DNA from 2 places in the Labrys okinawensis genome. Region 2 is predicted to be linked to the other one. Evidence: riboswitches for the same ligand, from Rfam matches in the RefSeq annotation. Region 2 holds a riboswitch; the other holds the start of a gene.

Region 1 (10,438 bases), 2.0 Mb from region 2:
GAGCACCAGCACCAGCCCGGCCAGCAGGGCAGCAATGCCATCGGCCTCCTCGATGCGGTAGGAGCCGAGCTTGGCGTAGAGCAGCGAAGGCAAGGTCACCAGCCCCTCCGAACCGAACAAGGCGACCACACCGAGGTCACCAAGCGACAGCGCCATGGCGAAGGCGAAGGCCGCGGTGGCCGAGGGCGCCAGCAGCGGCCACTCGATCAGGCGCAGCCTGGTCCAGCCGGTCATGCCGAAGCTTTCGGCGAGGCGTCCATAGCGGTCCTGGGCGAGCGCCATGGGCGGATCGACAAGGCGGTGCACGAAGGGCAGCGCCATCATGGCATTGACCAGGATCAGGGCCGGCGTTGCGATCAGATCGGCCGCACCGAAAGCCCGGGCGATGACATAGAGGCCGGCAGCAAAGGCGAGAGGCGGAATTGCCAGGGCCAGCAGTGGAGCCGAGGCCATCAGCCGCGCGGTCCGGGCCCAACCGGAAGCACCGAGGGTGGCGCGAGAGCGCGAGAGCAGCAGCGCTGCACCGAGAGCGAGCGTGGCGGCTGCGATCGCGACGGCGAGGCTGGTGCCGAGGGCTCGCGGCACCTGCGGGTCCAATCCGGCCAGCAATGACCTTCCGGCCCAGATCACGGCCAGCAAGGGTGGCACGATGAGAAGAAGCGCGATGACGAGCACGGCAGCGTCCATGAGGTGGAGCGCCATCCCCCGCCGGTCCGGCCGCTCGATGCGGCGGCCCAGCGCGGCGACCTCCGGCGTCGAGACCAGCAGGGGGGCTGCGAGCACCACAAGCACCACCATCGCGCCAATCTGGAGCAGGGCGAGCACGGCCGCACGGGCGAAATCGGCGTCGGAATGGATGGCCTGGTAGATCGCCACCTCGAAGGTCGCACTGCCTGGGCCGCCGCCGAGGGTGAGCGGGATGGCGAAGCTGGTGGCGCAGGCGATGAAGATCAGGAGGCCGAGTGCCGCCATGTCGCGCCGCAGCACTGGCCAGTCGATCAGGCGGAATACGGCGCCCGAGGGCAGGCCGAGGGAAGACGCCAGGCGCCAATGCTCGCCCGGTACTGCCTCCAGCGCGGCCAGGAAGACACGGGCTGCGAAGGCGCCGTTGAAGAAAACGTGGACTAGCAGGATGCCGGTGAGACCATAGATGGCGAGGCCGGGCAGGCCGATGGCGCCGAGGACGGCGTTGACGATGCCGACACGGCCGAAGATGCCCGCAAAGGCAAAGACGGCGACAATCGAAGGCAAGGCGGTGGCTACGCCGAAGAGTGCCAGCAGCAGGCGCCGCCCTGGGAAATGCCGCCGCGCCAGAGCCAGAGCCACCAGCGCGCCGAAGATCAGGGAGAACAGCGTCGAGAGCAGCGCCTGGTAGAGCGTGAAGCTGGCGATCGAGACGAGATAGGCAGCATTGCCCTGCCACGGTTCGCCGCCTGCCGCGAGAAAGAGGCTGGCGAGGGAGGCAAGGACAAGAGCAGCCAGGGCAGCGAGAAGGGAGAGACCGGACATTCAGGTTTGTGGTGTGACGCTGCAGAACGGGGGGCAACACCAGCGCACATAAGTTGACCTGCCGTACATCAACCCCTCACTTCGCCATGGCAGCCAGCCATTCGTCGATCCACGCCTTGCGGTTCTCGGCGAGCTTGGCGGGGTCCGACATCAGTGCCTTGGCGGGAACCGGCACGGCCTTGAAGCTATCAGGTAGGCCCGCGGCTGGGGTCTTGGCGGGAAACATCCAGTTGGTCTCGGGCAGCACGGCCTGGCCTTCGTTCGACAGCAGGAAGCTCAGGAACTGGCGGCCGAGATCCTGCTGCCTGGAGCTCGCTACCAGGCCCGCGACCTCCACCTGCACCTGATGCCCTTCCGGGAACATGGCGGCATGGTAGTTCGTCTTCTTCTCGACCTCGATGTGATAGGAGGGCGAGGTGGAGTAGGAAAGCACCATGTCCGCCTCACCCTTGAGGAAGAGGCCATAGGCTTCCGACCAGCCCGGCGTGACGGTGACGATGCGGGGCTTGAGCTGCTTCCAGGCGTCGGCCGCCTTGTCGCCATAGACAGCCTTCATCCAGGCGAGCAGCCCGAGGCCCGGCGTCGAGGTGCGCGGATCCTCGATCACCACTTTCGGGCCGTCCTTGTTCTCGACGAGCTCCTTCAGGCTGGCCGGCGGATTCTTCAGTTTGTCGCCATCATAGACGAAGGCGAAATAGCCCCAATCGAAGGGCACGAAGGTCTTGTCGGCCCAGGGCTCCGGCAAGGAAAGGCCATCGGTGGCCAAACCATGCGGCACGAACAGGCCCGACTTTTCCGCCTCCCCCATCAGATTGTCGTCGAGGCCGACGACGACATCCGCCTTGGTGGAAGTGCCCTCCAGCTTGAGCTTGGCGAAGAGCGCGCCGCCGTCATCGGCGGTCACGTAATTGATCGTGCAGCCACATTTGGCCTCGAAGGCGGTCTGCAACTGCTTGCCGGGGCCGTATTCGCCCGAGAAGCTTTCATAGGTGTAGACGGTGAGAGCCGGCTTATCCTGTGCGTGTGCCGCGGTGGCGAGCGCTGCCAGAGCGATGGCAGCCAGGAGTTTCTTCAGCATGAGCGTCCTCCAAATCGATAGGTGATCGAGACGGACAGCGAGAATGAAGAAAGGGCAGTGGAAGCATGCTGCTTCAAGGCTCATCCCTCCGCCGGTACGATCCGGATCAGGTTCGATGGGTTGGCCTAAAAGCACCGTGCTTCCCGCCTCTCAGCCCTTGCAGGCACCCCATGAGACAATCTGGTGTTAGCGCGTTCGCAGGGGGAGGGAAAGGCAATTCTTTGCCGGCTCGTGGGACGGGGATCGAAGGGGCGGACAAGATGTCCGCGCTCTCGCTATCAGGCGAGGCCGAGACGCTGCGCCGCGAAGGGCAGAAGGCGGGGATCCTCATAGTCGGGAATGGCGAGATCGACGCCTTCGGCCAGCATGGCGGCTTCGCTCATGCCCGTCGTCAGACCGACTACGCTGAGCCCCGCCGCCTTGCCGGCCGCGATACCCGAGCGGGAATCCTCGAAAGCGAGGCTGGTTGTGGCGCGACCTTCGAGATGTTCGAGGCCCGCCAAATAGGGATCGGGGAAGGGTTTGGGCCTCGCCACCTCGGCGCCGATGACAACGAGCGGAAAGCGCTTCACGAGGTCGAGGCCCCGAAGCTGGTGCTCGGCATTGGCCCGCGGCGCATTGGTGACAACGCCAACCGGCACGCCATTCTTGCCTAGCCAGTCGAGGAAAGCCGTCAGTCCCGTGGCCGGCTCGACCTTGACGAAGAGGCGGCGAAACATCGCTTCCTTATCGTTGATCAGCGCGAGCCCGGCTTTCTCGTCGAGGCCCTTGAGCAGGCTCTTCAGAAGCAGGCTGTTGGGCGAACCCATGACGTCGGTGCGGTAGGACTCCTCCGTGAGGTCGATGCCATGCGGCGAGAGCATGTGCTTCCACGCCTCGTAGTGCAGATGGTCGGCATTGACCAGGGTGCCATCAAGATCGAACAGGGCAACGGACTTCACGGAAACGGAGACCTTTCAAGGCGTTTTCAAGAAAAAGCCAATAGGCTTGTTCAATGAAGAAAATACGTCAAAGCAATAAGTTAGAGCGCATTGCGGCTAGTGACACCGAGATTTGCTCTACACCGGCGAGTTCGAGCTCTTCGCGGAACTGCACGGCGTGGAGATAGGCATAGCGCCCGCCGCGGGCGAGCAATTGCTCATGCGTGCCCTCTTCGACCACGCGGCCAGCCTCGATCACGCAGATCTTGTCGGCCTCCTGGATCGTCTGCAGGCGATGGGCGATGACGACGACGGTGCGTCCGGCGCACAGATCGTCGAGCGCATTCTGCACGGCCTGCTCGGATTCGGAATCGAGCGCCGCCGTCGCTTCGTCCAGCAGGATCATCGAGGCATCGCGCAGGATGGCGCGGGCGATGGCGATGCGGGCGCGCTGGCCGCCGGAGAGCTGCAGGCCGCGTTCGCCCACCTCGGTATCGTAGCCCCGCTCGAAGGCCTGGATGAAATCATGGGCATAGGCCGCCTTCGCCGCCGCCTCGATCGCTTCCTGCGAGGCGCCGGGATGGCCGAAGGCGATGTTCTCGCGGATGGTGCCTCCGAAGAGGTAGACGTCCTGGCCGACATAGGCCATCGCCTCGCGCAGGCTGCCGATCGAGACCTTGCCGATATCCTGGCCGTCGATGGTGATCACCCCCGATTGCGGCTCGTAGAAGCGCAGGATCAGGTTGACCACCGTCGACTTGCCGCCGCCGGACTGGCCGACCAGCGCCGTCGTCTTGCCAGCCTCGACATGGAGCGAGAGCTCGCGCAGCACCGGCTCGTCCGGCTTGTAGCCGAAGGTCACCCTGTCGAAGACCACGGTGCCGCCCTTCTTCACAAAGGCCGGCTTGGCCCGTTCGACCGCCCCCTCCCCGGCGGGCGTGTCCATGATCTCGTAGAACATGCTGACGCCCGCGATCGCGGCGTTGAGGCCGACATTGGTCTTGGCCAGCGCCTTGGACGGGGCGTACATGGCCAGGAAGGCGAACAGAAACGAGGCCAGCCCCCCCAAGCGTCAGTTCGCCATTCGTGATGCGCCAGCCACCATAGACGATCACCGCCGCCACGGCGACGCCGGCCATCGTGTCCATGATGGGATCGGCGCGGTAGGCCAGGCCGGCCATCTTGTTGGCCGCCGTCTGCGCCTCGAGGATGCCGGCTTCCATGCGCCGGCGCATGGCGTCCTCCATGCCGAAGGACTTCACCACGCGGATGCCCTGGGAGGTTTCCTGCAGGGTGCCGGTGATCTGGGTGGAGCTTTGATATTGCCGTCTCACCAGGCGCCCGACCCGGCGCGTGACATAGCGAAGCCCGAGGATCGCCGGCGGCATCACGATCATGGCGGTGAAGGCCAGCAGGGGATCGCGCACGAACATCACGACCACGAGCGAGATGACCTGCAGCACATTGGTGACCAAATCCACCAACAGGTTGGAAGCCCCGCGTGCGGAACTGGCAACAAAGCCGTTGGAGGTGACCATTTCGCTGGAATGGCGCGCCGTGAAATACGCCATGTCCTGCTGCACGACATGGTCGAACAGGCGCCTTTGGATGTTGGCGATGATGCTGTTGCCGATCCTCGCCATGATCGTATCCTTCAGGTAGCCCGATACGCCCCTGACCAGAAACACCACGATCGCCGCCACCGCCAGGCCGGCAATCGTGCGCAGGCTGACATCGCCCCCCAAGGCGCGGATCACCGGTCCGATCAGCCAGGCCAGCAGCCCCCCATCGCCGCTTCCACAGCGCCCGCCGCGATCGAGGCCGCATAGAATTTGAGATTGCGAACGCCCTCATCCCGGAACAGGCGCCGCAGCAGCGGGATCGCGTCAATGGGGATCTGCTTCGAAATATTGGTCTTGGTGGTGGAAATGACAACAACTCCCGTACTCGCGCGCGCTTCTAGCATTCACAGGGATGCAAGGCCAGTTTCTTGCAGGAAGGGCATTTCGGAGTGGCAGTCTCCGACTGCAGTTTTCCCTCCACCACGCGTGCCCGTTCCAAGAATGGTAGTCGGAGACGATCACCCCGCTCACGCCTGCGGCCAGCGCTCCAGCAGTGCCCTCGCCTGCACCATGCCGTCCGGATCGTTGACATTCATGAACGGATCGAACGGCTCGGCGGGCCATGCCACCTCGACGAAACCGTGCCGCCGAAGGAAGGTCTCGACCCGCCTTTGGTTCTCTTCGACCAGCGCGACCCTCAGGACCTGCCGCAGATGCACTGGCCAAAGCGCCGCTGTCGGGTGGCGCCTGCCGCCGGAGACGCTGACGGCGCCGCCCTTCCCCCCGACCGCCGCGCGGAGCCGGGCCACGAGATCGGCGGGGAGGAACGGCGCATCGCAAGGCACGACCACAACCTCGGCAAAGCCCACCTGCGCCGCGTGGTCGAGTCCGGCCAACACACCGGCGAGCGGTCCGGGAAAATCAGGAAGTGTATCCGCCAGGATCGGCAGGCTGAGCTTCGCCAGGCGGCTGGGATCACCATTGGCGTTGAGGAACAGCACCTGGACCTGCGGTGTCAAACGCGCGACGATGCGCTCGAGGATGGTCGCTTCGCCGAGCCGGGAAAGGCCCTTGTCGCCTCCCCCCATGCGGCTCGACAGGCCGCCGGCGAGGATGAGGCCCATGGTTGCGTCGTTGTTCGGTGTCATGTTGCCATCATGACAGGGTCACGGCGTGCAGACAAAGGTTGAACGCGGTCATCGAGACGGCTACAGCCATGGCAATGCCCGGCACCGCCCCCCCTTTTGCGTCCGATGAAGCGCTTCGCCTCGATCTGCGTGGATTGAAATGCCCGCTGCCAGTGCTGCGTGCACAGAAGGAACTCGCCAAGCTGCAGCCGGGAGCATTGCTGATCCTGGAATGCACGGACCCGATGGCCGCCATCGACCTTCCCAACATCGCCCGGGAGACCGGCGATCTCTATGAAGGCCGCATAGAGGGCGAGGGCTTCACCTCCCATCATCTGCGTAAGGCGCCGGGGCCATGATGCGTCTCATGGGCCTTTCGGGCTGGAGCGGCGCCGGAAAGACGACCCTGATCGCGGCTCTCATTCCTGAGCTGCGCCGCCGCGGCCTGACGGTCTCCACCATCAAGCACGCCCATCACGCCTTCGACGTCGATAAACCCGGCAAGGATTCCTACATCCATCGGGAGTCTGGCGCCCATGAAGTGCTGGTCTCCTCGGCCCATCGCTTCGCACTGATGCACGAGCTGCGCGGCGCGCCCGAGCCGCTGCTGGCAGAGCTGCTCAAGCGTCTCTCCCAGGTCGATCTCGTGATCGTCGAGGGCTTCAAGCGCGATCCTCATCCCAAGATCGAGATCCATCGGGTGGCCGTCGACAAGGCCTTCATCCATCCCGACGATCCCTATGTCCGCGCCATTGCCACCGACGCGCCAGGCCCCTTCCCGCTGCCGCGTTTCGATCTCGACGACATCGCCGCCATCGCCGACTGGGTGATCCAAGCGGCAGTACCGATCGACCAGGAGATCGCGGCCGCTGGGAGACGCCCCTGATACTGCTACGATCGTTATGAAGGCGATGACGGCGCGACGTCATTCACGCCATTTGATACAAGGAATTTGCAGACCATGTCGAAACGCCCCCTTCTTCTCGTCACCGGCGGAAGCCGGGGTATCGGTGCGGCCATCTGTCTGAAAGCGGCCGAAGTCGGCTATGACCTCGTCATCAACTACCGCAGCGACCATGCAGCCGCCGGGCAGGTTTCCGACGCCGTGCACAAGGCCGGCGCTCGTGCTCTGGTACTGGCAGGCGACATGGCCGATGAAGCCGACATCGCCGCCCTCTTCGCCGCGACGGACGAATTCGGGCAGCTCACCCACATGGTCAACAATGCCGGCATCACCGGGCGTTCGGGCCGGCTCACTGATGTCGATACCCAGGTTATTCGTGAGACGATCGACCTTAACGTGACCGGTGCCATCCTCGTCGCGCGCGAGGCGGCCAGACGCCTATCGACACGGCTCGGCGGCCCCGGCGGGTCCATCGTCAACATTTCCTCGGTGGCCGCCGATATCGGCTCGCCCGGCGAATATGTCTGGTATGCCGCCTCAAAGGCCGCTGTCGATGGTCTGACGATCGGCATGGCCAGGGAACTCGCCTTGGAGGGAGTGCGGGTGAACGCGGTGGCGCCTGGCATGACCGAGACCGAGATCCATGACCGCAGCACCGGCGATCCCGGACGTGTCGAGCGCATCAGGCCCTCGATCCCGATGCAGCGCATCGGCAGGCCGGAGGAGATTGCCGACGCCGTGATGTATCTGCTCTCGGATGCGGCGAGCTATGTGACGGGCTCGATCCTGCGAGTGTCGGGGGGACGTTAGCCGGGAGCGCCATGCGCGCTCTCCTAATTGACGGAGACAGATGGAGCGGCGCCGGCGAAATAACAGTGAAAGTAGGAAATGATCGAGACGATATAGCTGCGCCTTGATCTCCACTCAATTAACCTCTATGCTTATTTTCGTCGATTTTGCTGTCGAACTTTTTCTGCGCCGGAATCGCGCTGACGATCTTCCTCTTTCAACTTCGATCTCAAAATCTTGCCGGGCACTCTGCGCGGCGAGGATTCTCTTATGTTCGATTGAAAGGAAATCGTCATGAACACCGGTGTTGTAAAATTCTTCAATTCCACCAAGGGCTTTGGATTCATTCAGCCTGATCAGGGTGGAGCGGATATTTTCGTGCATGTCAGCGCGGTTGAGCGTTCTGGTCTCCGCGGCCTCGTCGAGGGGCAGAAGGTCAGCTTCGACGTCGTGCGGGATAACCGCAGCGGCAAGAATGCGGCTGAAAATCTCCGCGCTGAGTAATTATGGGGCGCTGATGGCCCTTGACCACGGATGTACTGGCACGGGCCATTGAGACGCATATCGAGAAGGTCGGGCTTGCCCGGCCTTTTTTGTTTTGGAGTGGGACCGCTATGTCACGCACGGCTGACGTTCGTTTCGTACCCAAGCTTCCCCGCATGGAGGCCAGGCACGAAGAGACCAACAAGGTCGCCCGCGCGATCCTGGATGATGAACTTTCGATCCGGGCGGCCAAGACCGAGCGCTTGCGCCAAGCACGATTGGCGCAGGAAGCGAATAGCCCAACGAAGCACTCGGCTGCGAAGGCAGCCCCGAAGCGACGGTCGCCATTGAAACGCACCCGCGCCTCATAGTTCAGCGCCTCGTTACCACGGCGAGACAAGAAATTCCCTTAACCCTATGGTTCAAAGGGAGGAAATTTCACGTCAAAATTCCCGCTCGTAGTATGATAATAAGGTAAAATCAAAGAGCTGGAAGAACGTGGGACAGTACTCTGTCCCGCGCAGTTATTTATGCTTTTCGCGCTGGCTGTCCCACGTTTTGGGAAGCCGACGGCCCCCTTCCCTACCTCACATCCAGTCGCGCCCACCGGCAACAACACTGGCTGCTGCAACCGCGGCATAGGAGCATACGGCGCGAGATGGCGCACCGAAAGTGAGTGCTGGCGCTCGGAAGCCAGCCAGACGTCAAACCGCCACAAACATCGGCTGAGTCCTGCGGCTGAATCTCTTCGCCATTGGATCTCACGCCAACTTGCTCAACACCCAATGCGCATAACTTGACGCGAGCCAGTCATAGCGCCGCGATGTCGGCCCCGTGACTTCCGGTGCAGCATCGATGGAAGCAGTGGAAGAAAACAACGGGAAGCTCTCCAGCACGGCGCCCGAGGAAGATGCAAGCGTGATCCTGCCATCCAGCGTATCGACGCTGCCGAAGCCCGCGTTGGATGCAGTAGGAAAGCTTATGTCGGTTAGCTGCACGGTCAACGTCGCGCCGCCCCTAGCGCCGGGCTCATAGCGCGAGCCGAGTTGCTGGATGAGGTTGCGCTGCACGAAGGGGGGCATGGTCTGCAGCCACAGATTGCCGCCACCGCTGACATGCACCGCCCTGATCACCGGAAGGCTGGCCACGCCGGCATGGGAGGTAGCACAGCCTGCGAGCACCAAGCTCCCGCCAAGCGTGAGAAAGGCCCTCCGTCCAATAATCTCTAAAGTCACGCCGTGCCTCCTGATTAGCTTCTTTTGATAGAACACCTCATCTCGGCAATCGAAGCACATGCGTGTGAAATAAAACCGTTGGCGAGCCTGAAGAGCGGCCCCACCAGAGGTCTGCACAGCATGACTGGGAGGGACGTCGACACGAGCGCGCGCTCTCACGCTGGCTGCGGTGAAGTTACAACGGCTATATTCGTGGTGCCTCCCTCGATAAACTTCAAAAAACGGTGGGACAGACACGTCACTTAACCACCTGATTATAAAGGAAGAAATTTCACCTCAATATTCCCGCTCGTAGTAGATCCCGGCCTTCGAACCGTCTGTGCCGGCCTGACCCCTCAACTTGAGGTTCTTCGTAACGTCGAGATTGACGGTGGCGTCCGTCTGCCCGCCCACGCCTGTGGTGACGCCGAGGTAGATATTGTCGCCGATATAGCGGCCGGCCTGCACGGCGGCATTACCCGAGGAATCGGTGACGACGCCGAGGTTGTCGAGGCCGGTGGACTTGCGGATGCTGCCGAGAAGGTCCGGCCCCGAGGAGCCGCCTGCCAGCTGGGCCACGGCAGTGGCAAGCTGGACGATCTGCAGCGGCGAAAGGTCCTGGATGCTGCGGCCGAACAGGAAATGCGCCATCACCTCGTCCTGCGGCAGCTCGGGCACGGAGGAGAGCACGATCTGCGGATCGGAAGCCCGGCCGGTGACCCGCGCCGTCACCGAGATCGAGCTGGATTTGGTGGTCGCCACGAAGTCGATCTGCGGGTCGAGATCGCCCACCAGCGTCACCTTGCCGCTGTCGAAGACGATGTGCTGGCCGATAACGTCGAGCGAACCGCG
Region 2 (10,438 bases):
CCGAACCGCCATGGCGTTCTCCCTAGAGCAAAATGCGTTCAGGCAAGAGCGGATTACGAAATTAACTTGTTGGTACCAAAAGCATTTTGCGATTCTTGGTGATTCCATTTGAAAGTAAAGCGCTCTAATATTTCTTGGAGAGCTTATGCGGAGCTGGCGCGATCTACCACCGCCCCTGCGGCCCCTTGAGGAAATCCACGAAGGCGCGCAGGGGTGCGGGCATGTGGCGGCGGCTGGAATAGTAGAGATAGGGGCCGGAGAATGCCTCCTCCCATTCCGGCAGGATGCGCTCGAGAACGCCACTGGCAAGCGCCGGCGCCAGGAATTCCTCGAAGCTGCGAATGATGCCGAGCCCCTCGATGGCAGCCTGCACCTGCATTTCCATGGCCGTCGCCACCAACGGGCCGGCGGGCGTGATCGTCACGCTTTCTCCCTCGCGCTCGTATTCCCAGCGGGGCGTGTTGCCGCTGTCGAAGCGGTGGCGGATGCAGGCGTGGCGCAGGAGGTCGTCGGGATGGGCGGGACGGCCATGCTGGGCGAGATAGGCGGGCGAGGCGGCGGTGACGAAGCGCTGGGTGCGCGGACCAAGCGGCACGCGGATCATATCGCGCTCCAGGCTCTCGTCGTAACGGATGCCGGCGTCGAAACCGGCCGCGAACACGTCGATGAAGCTGTCATGGCCGACGATCTCCAGCGTGATGCCGGGGTGGCGACGCATGAACTCGCCGAGCATGCGCGGCAGCACCGCCCGCGCCACGATGGTGGGCACGTTGAGTCGGAGCGTGCCCATCGGCGTGTCGCGGAAATCGTTGACGGCATCGAGCGCCGCCGCCACCTCGCCGAGCGCCGGAGCCAGCCTTTCGAGCAGGCGCTGGCCGGCCTCGGTGGGCGTGACGCTACGCGTCGTGCGGTTGAGCAGGCGCACGCCAAGCCGCGCCTCCAGCCGGCGCAGGGCCTCGCTGAGGGCCGAGGCCGAGGTCCCCCGCTTCATTGCCGCGCCGCGAAAGCTGCGCGCCAGGGCAACAGCCGCGAAGGCGTCGAGATCGGCGAGGTCCATATCGGGCATTGTGCGGATTTCCGTACAGCTTGTGCAAACTCCATCGGATTATCGCACGGAACAGTCTGCGGCATAATCCTTTCACTGGATCCAAACATCTTGGGAGTTTCGCCATGCAGATGCGTCAACTGGGCAAGACCGGCCCGCTTTCCTCCGCCCTCGGCCTCGGCTGCATGGGCATGTCAGGCATGTACGGCCCCTCGGAACGGGCAGAGAGCATCGCCACCATCCACGCCGCCCTCGATGCCGGCATCAACCTGCTCGACACCGGCGATTTCTATGGCATGGGCCATAACGAGATGCTGATCGGCGAAGCACTGAAGGGGGTTCCCCGCGACAAGGTAGTCCTCTCGGTCAAATTCGGCGGCCTACGCGATCCCGCGGGCGGCTGGACCGGTTTCGATGGCCGTCCTGCCGCGGTGAAGAACTTCCTCGCCTATACGCTGCAGCGCCTCGGCGTCGATCATATCGACATCTACCGTCCGGCCCGTCTCGATGCCAACGTACCGATCGAGGATACGGTGGGCGCCATCGCCGACATGGTGAAGGCGGGCTATGTCCGGCATATCGGCCTCTCGGAGGTCGGCAGCGCAACCATCCGCCGCGCCGCCGCGGTGCATCCAATCGTCGACCTGCAGATCGAATACTCGCTGATCTCGCGCGGCATCGAGGACGGCATTCTCGCCACCTGCCGCGAGCTCGGCATCGGCATCACCGCCTATGGCGTGCTCTCGCGCGGGCTGATCAGCGGCCACTGGCAGAAGGACAGCGCCGGGCAAGGCGATTTCCGCGCCTTCAGCCCTCGCTTCCAGACCGGAAACGTCGACCAGAACCTCGCTCTGGTCGAGGCGCTTCGCAAGGTTGCAGACGCGAGGAAGGTGAGCGTGGCGCAGATCGCCATCGCCTGGGTGGCTGCGCAGGGCGAAGACATCGTGCCGCTCGTCGGCGCCCGTCGCCGCGACCGCCTCGCCGAGGCTCTGGGCGCCCTCGACGTGACATTGACACGGGATGATCTTGCCGCCATCGAGGCCGCCGTGCCGAAGGACGCCGCCGCCGGCACGCGCTATGCCGCCGCGCAGATGGCCCATCTCGACAGCGAGCACTGACGGGGAGGACGCCCCTGGGAGCGCGGACGTCTCGTCTGCTCCTGAAACGGTTGCGATACAAGTAAGCGCGATGCGATTGTCAACAGCAGCATCGCGCTTGCTTGCGTGACCTTTGCTTCAAGAGCGGATCGTCCGACACTCACTTGAGTGTCGGAGGGACGTCCGCACTCCCTGCAGTCAAGTCGGCCCAGCGCCCGGGCGTGAGGCCGAAGGCCTTCTTGAAGTGGCGGGTCAGGTGGCTCTGGTCGGCAAAGCCGGTGGCCGCGGCGATTTCCGCCAGGGGTTCGCCGGCCTCGATCATGGTACGGGCCTGGCCGAGACGGCGCATCAGCAGGAAGCGATGCGGGCTGGTGGCGAAGGCCCTGCGGAAATGGCGGTAGAGCGTGAAGCGGTCGAGCCCGGCGACATCCTCCAGCTCCTCGGAGCGCACCGCCTCCAAAGCATGGGCTTCCAGGTAATCGCGCGCCCGCTCGACCTGCCGCAGAGCGAGCGGCCCCAGCGGTTTGAGGGGCTGGCCGGCGTGACGGGCGAGCCCCCTCGCGATGCGGGCGACAAGATCGTCGGCCGCGAGATCCTCAAGCCCTTGATCGAGAGGTCCAAGAAGGGACAGGATCTCGTCGCGCAATTCAGGATCGTCGAAGACCGGCTGGTGCACGAAGGGCAGGCCCGCTCCGCCCTCGCCGAGGCCGCGCAACAGCAAGGATGGTTCGAGATAGATCATGCGGTAGTGCAGGCCAGCCTCGGTGCCAGCGCCGCCGTCATGCACCTCGTCGGGATGCAGCACGATGACCTGGCCGGGCAGGCTGACGCGCGAGGCGCCGCGATACTGGAATGTTTGCACCCCGCCCAGGGTGACGCCCACGGCATAGGTGTCGTGCCGGTGCAACTCGAAGACCCTGCCCTGGAAATACGCCTCGATACGTTCGATGCCGGGCAGAGCGGGCGCGGTACGAATGCTCTCGGCGCTCTCACACAAACGTTCAAGACCGTGGAAGGCCTGCCGCTCTAAAGCATGCGGCCTATCGCCCGACGGCATTGGAGCCTCGAAAGTAACCATCCATGTTCGATACTAAATTTACAATCGTATTGCGAGACGATCTTGCCCCCTGGCAGGCGCTCAACGTCACCGCCTTCCTCACCAGCGGCGTCGTCGCCGGGGCTCCCGAGATCATCGGCGAGCCCTATCGCGACCGCGCCGGCCATTTCTACAACGCCCTGTCGGCCCAACCCGCCATCGTGCTCGCCGCTGACGCCGCAACCATGGCGACGATCCATCGCCGCTCGCTGGAGCGCGGCGTGCGCACCTCGCTCTATATCGAGGAGATGTTCGCAACAGGCCACGACGCTGCCAACCGCGCGGTCTTCGCCGAACATGCGCCCGAGGACGCCAGGGTGGTGGGGATTGCGCTGCGGACGGACAAGAAACTCGTCGACAAGATCACCAAGGGCGCGAGGATGCATCCGTAGGGGAGTGAGAAGATATATCGAAGAGCGCGACGCAAAGCCTTCCCCAGCTTCGTGGTGGAGGCTCGCGTTGCACCCTTTAGACCAGTGCCTATGCCTACAATGAGCCACCTCCCCTCGTCAGAAAGGCGGCCACTCCTTTAATTATTTAGCCAGCTCCATTATTTCTTTTTCTTCGCTACCAATTCCTTGGCATAGTCGTTGAGCTCATCCAGGCTGCCCTTCACATCCGTCCGGGTGCCGGCGATCAGTTCTTCGAGTTCGATGCCCCAGCGGTCGCCCAGGGCCGGCCAGTCGGCGTCCTGCCAAAAGTTCACGGCGGTGACCTTGGCGGTGTCCGAGAGCGCCTTGGAAAGGTCGGCACTGAATTTCTGGTTGAATGCCGGGCTGGTCAGCACGCTGGTGCGATTGAGGCCGCCGAAATTGCCGGCGTCGAGATTGCGCTGCTCATTCTCCTTCGAGGTCGCCCAGGCGATGAAAAGACCGGCGCATTTGCGCGCATCATCGTCCTTGTTGCCCTTCACGCCGATGGCAAGGCCGTGGGCATAGCCGCCGCCGGTCAGTGGCGAAGGCGGGGCGGCAAAACCGACCTTGTCCGTCACCTTGGAGACCTTGGGATCGAGGGCGAGGGCGCCGAGCGGGCTCGATTCGATCAGCAGCGCCACCTGGCCGGAAAGGAAGGCGCCGGTCGATTCATCCCAGCTGCCCGTCTTGGTGCCGGGAGCGGAATATTTGAACAGATCGAGATAGGTCTGTGTGGCCTTCACGCCGGCATCGGAATCGAAGGTCGGCTTGTCGCCGTCGAACCATTGCCCGCCGAAACCTTTGAAATAGGGCATCCAGCGCCAGACATTGGCACCCGAACCGCGCTGTCCGCGCAGGGCGATGCCATAGACGCCGTGATCGGGATCGTGCAGCTTCTTTACATCGGCGATCAGGTCATCGAGCGTCGTGGGTGGCTTCAAGCCGGCCTTGTCCAACAGGTCCTTGCGGTAGACCATGAGGTCGCCGCCGCCGGTGACCGGCGCAAAATAGGGCTTGCCATCGAAGGTCGCGACCTTCTGGCGGCCGGGATCGAAATCGGCGAAATCATACTCCTTGGGATAGTAGTCAAGGACCGGATAGATCCACTTCGAGGACGCAAAGAGCGCGACGTTCGCCTCATCGATATAATAGACGTTGTATTTGCCGATGGTGGAAGCATCCGCGCGGGACTTTGCGCGCCGGTCGTTCTCGTTGAGATAGTCGATCTGGAAGCTGGCGCCGCTCAGCTTCTCGAATTCATCCTTGTTTTTCTCGTTGAGAGCGAGACTGTCTTGAGGCTGAGCCAGCACGCGCACGGTATTCTTGCAAATGCCGTCAGCTTGAGCGGCGACTATGCCTGCGGCGAGAGCCATGACAGCACCCACAGCGGCGCCGTAGACCTTGGATTTGTTCATCAGCGTTTCCTCTATATATTCTGGTGCAGAGTAGGGTTAGCTCTGGCATTGCCTTACCGGCGTCCGGCTTCTGTGGCCGATATGCCTGGTAGGACGTAGGAATCTTGATTGAATTCTCAGCGCATCGAGATTTGACCCCTCGTTATGCCCACGACCACCGGCCGGGTGCTCCGGCCTGACCGTTAAATGTGGGACACTACCATACTACGAAGTCGGGCATTCCAGCGCAGAGGCCATAAAGGCAAGGCCCCGCAGTCGGCCAGTCGATGTCGGTAGAAGGGGCGCTCCCAATCGGAGCGCTTGCGCGTTTTCGCGACATTTTGGCAGAGTTTGATATGCGACGCCCCGGCCCGTCAAGGACTTTGGTCAAGCGCGGCTCTCAAGCGCCATCATTAGCAACCATGAAGGCAGATGGCTCCCGAGGCGCTACCGCGAGCAGGAGGGATTCAGGCAGTTTACGTCAACCGGTTCCTCTATGCCTTGACATGCGCCACGGTGCCGCCGGTCACGCGCACCAATTCGACCGGGGAGGTGCGGAAGGCATGGGTGGGCGAGCCCGCCGCGGCCCAGATCGGATCGAGCACCATCAAATCCTCATCGATCAGGATCAATGCGGGCGCCAGATGGCCGACAGGCGCCACCCCGCCGACGGCAAACCCGGTGACCTGTTCCACCCAGGCGGGATCGGCGCGTTCGATCTTGCGCCCGAGCGCCGTCCCCACCTTGGCGCGGTCGATGCGGTTGACGCCGGAGGCAACCACCAGGACGGGGGTCTCGCCGCTGCGGAAAATGATCGACTTGGCGATCTCGGCCTCTGTGCATCCCACCGAAGCCGCCGCCTCCGCCACCGTATGCGTGCCCTCTGCAAACTCTGTGATGGTATCGGGATGGCCAGCCGACAGCAGGGCCTGCCGGACACGATCGACGGAATGGGGCATGGGAGGACTCACGCGATGGGCGGAACAAGGTAGCCAAGAAGGGCCGCCCTTCCAAGACGGAGTGAGGATCGGAGGTCGATCACCGATCGACAATCTTGGAAACGTTGTGTTCGCAGGAAGGGGGAAATGTCGATCGGTGATCGACCCTCCAATCTCGCATCTCATCCCCCTCTGGACGCCAGGCGATTCCGGGTCTAGGCTGACAACCGTTCCGAGGGGTGTCCCGCGCAAGCGGGGCTGAGATGGCCCAGAGCCGAACTCTTCGAACCTGATCCGGGTCATGCCGGCGAAGGGACGGGAACTGCGGGCCTGGCATCAGGCCCAAGGACCAGGTTGCAATACCAGGGTCCGCCCAGACAATCGTCGCCCCGGATCTCCAACACTCGCTTCGAGGAGGAGATCCATGAACTACCAAGCCCCCAAAGACAAAACAGCTGCGCCGCAAAGCGTCACCACCGGGCCGATCCAAGGTTCGCGCAAGGTCTATGCCGCGCCCGCCTCGCATCCCGGGATGCGCGTGCCCTACCGCGAAATCTGCCTCGGCGATCCCGCGCTCGAGCCCGTGCGCGTGTACGACCCCTCCGGCCCCTATACGGATGATGGCGCGGCCATCGACCTGCAGCAGGGCCTGCCCGCCGTGCGCGACGCCTGGATCGCCGCCCGTGGCTTTGCCGCCATCGAGGGCCGCGCCGTCAAGCCCGAGGACAATGGCCATGTCTCGGCCGAACGCCTGGTGCAGCCTTGCCCGGCCGAACGCGTTCTGCGCCGCGGCGCTGACGGCCAGCGCGTCACCCAATACGAGTTCGCACGCGCCGGCCTGATCACGGAAGAGATGGTCTATGCCGCCTTCCGCGAAAACCTCGCCCGCGAAAGGGCGCTGGAGGGCGCTGCAGGGCGGAGAGCCGACGGTGAGGATTTCGGCGCCGCGATTCCCGACTTCGTCACGCCCGAATTCGTGCGCGACGAGATCGCGCTGGGACGGGCCATCCTGCCCGCCAACATCAATCATGCCGAGCTTGAGCCGATGGTCATCGGCCGCAATTTCCTGGTGAAGGTCAACGCCAATATCGGCAATTCCGCCGTGACCTCCGGCGCCGCCGAGGAGGTGGAGAAGCTTGTCTGGGCCACGCGCTGGGGTGCGGACACGGTGATGGACCTTTCCACCGGGCGCAACATCCACAATATCCGCTCATGGATCATCCGGAACTCTCCCGTGCCGATCGGAACCGTGCCGATCTACCAGGCGCTGGAGAAGGTGGACGGCGATCCGCTCAAGCTCGACTGGGAGGTGTTCAAGGACACGCTGATCGAGCAGGCCGAGCAGGGCATCGACTATTTCACCATTCATGCCGGCGTGCGCCTCGCCCATGTGCCGCTGACGGCCCGGCGCGTCACCGGCATCGTCTCGCGCGGCGGCTCGATCATGGCGCGCTGGTGCCTGGCCGGCCATCGCGAGAACTTCCTCTATGAGCATTTCGCCGACATCTGCGACATCATGCGCCGCTACGACGTCTCCTTCTCGCTCGGCGACGGCCTGCGCCCCGGCTCGATCGCCGATGCCAACGATGCCGCCCAGTTCGCCGAGCTTGAAACCCTGGGAGAGCTCACGAAGATCGCCTGGGACAAGGGGTGCCAGGTGATGATCGAGGGGCCTGGACATGTGCCCATGCACAAGATCAAGCAGAACATGGACAAGCAGCTCGCCGCCTGCGGCGAGGCGCCCTTCTATACGCTCGGGCCGCTCACCACAGATATCGCACCGGGCTACGACCATATCACCTCCGGCATCGGCGCGGCGATGATCGGCTGGTTCGGCACGGCGATGCTCTGCTATGTCACGCCGAAAGAGCATCTCGGCCTGCCCAACCGCGACGATGTGAAGACCGGCGTCATCACCTACCGCATCGCTGCCCATGCCGCCGATCTCGCCAAGGGCCATCCGGCCGCCCGCATCCGCGACGATGCGCTCTCGCAGGCGCGCTTCGATTTCCGCTGGGAGGATCAGTTCAACCTCTCGCTCGATCCGGATACGGCACGCGCCTTCCATGACGAGACCCTGCCGAAGGACGTGCACAAGGTCGCTCATTTCTGCTCGATGTGCGGGCCGAAATTCTGCTCGATGAAGATCACGCAGGATCTTCGTCAAGAGGTGCGCGACATGGAGGCGCTGGCCATGGAGAAGGCAGCAGCCGAAGGCATGGCGGCCAAGTCGCGCGAGTTCCTCGAACAGGGCGGAGCGCTCTATGTTCCGGCCGGGTAAGCGCGAGCACATCGCCGTGGTCGGGGCCGGCGTCGCCGGCCTCGTCGCGGCGCTGGAATGTGCTATGCGGGGCGCCGAAGTCGAGGTGCTGGAGCGCGCGCCCATCCTCGGCGCACGCGCCTGCTCCTGGCTCGCCGGCGGCATGCTGGCGCCCTGGTGCGAGCGCGAGAGCGCCGAGCCCGCCGTGATGGAACGTGGCCAGCTCGCGCTCGAATGGTGGCCTCGTCATTTCCCCGACACGGTCCAGCGCGGTACGCTGGTGGTGGCCCCGCCCCGCGACGAGAGCGAGATTGCCCGCTTTGCCCGTCGCACCCAGGCGCATGTCGCGGTCGATGCCCTCGGCATTGCCGGGCTTGAACCCGATCTCGCCGGCCGCTTCCAGCGGGGCCTGTTCTTTCCACGCGAGGCCCATCTCGACCCGCGCCGCGCTCTGGCAGCTTTGGCCGGTGCGCTGGAGGATCTCGGCGTCGTCCTTCGCTTCAGCGTCGAGGCCGATCCGCAAGCGCTCGTGGCCGATACCGTGCTCGACTGCCGGGGCTTCGCGGCCCGTGAGACCTTGCCCGGTCTGCGAGGCGTGCGCGGCGAGATGGTGATCGTCAGGGCGCCCGGCGTGACGCTGTCGCGGCCGGTGCGCTTCCTGCATCCGCGCTTCCCGCTCTATATCGTGCCCCGCGCCGGTGCCCATTTCATGATCGGCGCCACCATGATCGAGAGCGAGCATCCGGGGCCGCCGACGGTGCGCTCGGCCATGGAACTGCTCAATGCCGCCTTCACCCTGCACCCTGCTTTTGGCGAAGCCGAAATCGTCGAGCTCGACGCCGATCTGCGCCCGGCATTCCCCGACAATCTGCCACGCCTGACCCGACAGGGCCGGGTCCTCTCCCTCAACGGCCTGTTCCGCCACGGCTTCCTGCTCTCGCCGGCCCTGGCTCGGGAAGCGGCCGACCTCATCCTGCCGCGCAAGGAGGTACGCTATGACCTTGACCATCAATGGTGAGACGCAGGAGGCCGCCGCCGAAACGCTGGCGCGGCTGCTCGAGACGCTGGAACTCGCCGAGGCCGTGGTGGCCACGGCGATAAACGGGCGTTTCGTGCGCGCGGCGGATCGCGGAAGGACCGCGCTGCGGGATGGGGATTCGGTTGAGATTCTCGCGCCGATGCAGGGAGGATGATCCTGGGAGCGCGGACGTCTCGTCCGCCTCTTACGCTTCTACAAGCGTCACGGTTCCGCGATGCGGACGAGACGTCCGCGCACCCAGGAACCCACGCCCTCCCCTCGAATGAGCCACTTCATGACCGACCCTCTCACCTTCTACGGCACCCCGTTCGCCTCGCGCCTCCTTCTCGGGACGGCGCAATATCCCTCGCCCGCCATCCTTACCGAGGCCGTGGGCGCCTCCGGAGCCGGCATCGTCACCGTGTCGCTGCGACGGGAGGCGGGGTCGCAGCGCAGTGGCCAGACTTTCTGGCAGCTGATCCGCGACCTCGGCGTCCGCGTGCTGCCCAACACCGCTGGCTGCCATACGGTGCAGGAGGCCGTCACCACCGCCGAGATGGCGCGGGAGGTGTTCGGCACCACCTGGGTCAAGCTCGAAGTCATCGGCGAAGCCGATACGCTGCAACCCGATGTCTTCGGCCTGGTCGAGGCCGCGCGCATCCTCGCCAGGGACGGCTTCGAGGTCTTTCCCTATACGACCGAGGATCTCGTGGTCGCCGACCGGCTGGTCGAGGCAGGCTGCAGGGTGCTGATGCCCTGGGGCGCGCCGATCGGCTCGGGCCGCGGCCTCAACAATGTCTACGGTCTGAGGGCGTTGCGTGCGCATTTCCCCGGCATTCCCCTGGTTGTCGATGCCGGCATCGGCACGCCCTCGCATGCGGCGCAGGCGATGGAACTCGGCTATGACGCCATCCTGCTCAACACGGCCGTAGCGAAGGCGGGGGACCCAGCCGGCATGGCGCGCGCCTTCGCCCTCGCCATCGAGGCCGGGCGCCTCGCCTTCCTTGCCGATCCGATGACGCCGCGCGACATGGCGGCGCCCTCTACCCCCGTGCTTGGTCAGGCGGTCCTCGCATGAACGGACTCGATCCCTTCTACCCTGTGGTCGACAGCGTCGACTGGGTCGCCCTCCTCGTGAAGGAAGGTGCCAAGCTGATCCAGCTGCGCATCAAGGAGC

What was found. A riboswitch is a leader RNA that binds a small molecule or an ion and turns the genes downstream of it on or off. The one in region 2 is predicted to bind thiamine pyrophosphate.
Region 1: linked by a shared signal. The riboswitch ahead of thiB (thiamine ABC transporter substrate binding subunit) and the one ahead of thiC (phosphomethylpyrimidine synthase ThiC) in region 2 are both predicted to bind thiamine pyrophosphate.

The regions. Positions count from the first base shown of each region.
Region 1 is NZ_CP178864.1:2,880,438-2,890,875, reverse strand. It holds gene ACMDCR_RS13435 (ABC transporter permease subunit) at 1-1,509, opposite strand, end outside; gene thiB (thiamine ABC transporter substrate binding subunit) at 1,586-2,587, opposite strand; TPP riboswitch at 2,654-2,768, opposite strand; gene ACMDCR_RS13425 (HAD family hydrolase) at 2,866-3,528, opposite strand; gene ACMDCR_RS13420 (ABC transporter ATP-binding protein) at 3,596-4,537, opposite strand; partial or broken gene ACMDCR_RS13415 (ABC transporter transmembrane domain-containing protein) at 4,629-5,264, opposite strand; gene mobA (molybdenum cofactor guanylyltransferase MobA) at 5,597-6,217, opposite strand; gene ACMDCR_RS13405 (sulfurtransferase TusA family protein) at 6,286-6,555, shown strand; gene mobB (molybdopterin-guanine dinucleotide biosynthesis protein B) at 6,555-7,082, shown strand; gene ACMDCR_RS13395 (glucose 1-dehydrogenase) at 7,158-7,910, shown strand; gene ACMDCR_RS13390 (cold-shock protein) at 8,184-8,393, shown strand; gene ACMDCR_RS13385 (hypothetical protein) at 9,134-9,607, opposite strand; gene ACMDCR_RS13380 (translocation/assembly module TamB domain-containing protein) at 9,884-10,438, opposite strand, start outside.
Region 2 is NZ_CP178864.1:906,477-916,914, reverse strand. It holds gene ACMDCR_RS04445 (VOC family protein) at 1-12, opposite strand, end outside; gene ACMDCR_RS04440 (LysR family transcriptional regulator) at 164-1,066, opposite strand; gene ACMDCR_RS04435 (aldo/keto reductase) at 1,171-2,163, shown strand; gene ACMDCR_RS04430 (AraC family ligand binding domain-containing protein) at 2,303-3,199, opposite strand; gene ACMDCR_RS04425 (DUF2000 family protein) at 3,223-3,630, shown strand; gene ACMDCR_RS04420 (ABC transporter substrate-binding protein) at 3,789-5,066, opposite strand; gene ACMDCR_RS04415 (YbaK/EbsC family protein) at 5,540-6,004, opposite strand; TPP riboswitch at 6,209-6,316, shown strand; gene thiC (phosphomethylpyrimidine synthase ThiC) at 6,408-8,264, shown strand; gene thiO (glycine oxidase ThiO) at 8,248-9,261, shown strand; gene thiS (sulfur carrier protein ThiS) at 9,239-9,436, shown strand; gene ACMDCR_RS04395 (thiazole synthase) at 9,557-10,339, shown strand; gene ACMDCR_RS04390 (thiamine phosphate synthase) at 10,336-10,438, shown strand, end outside.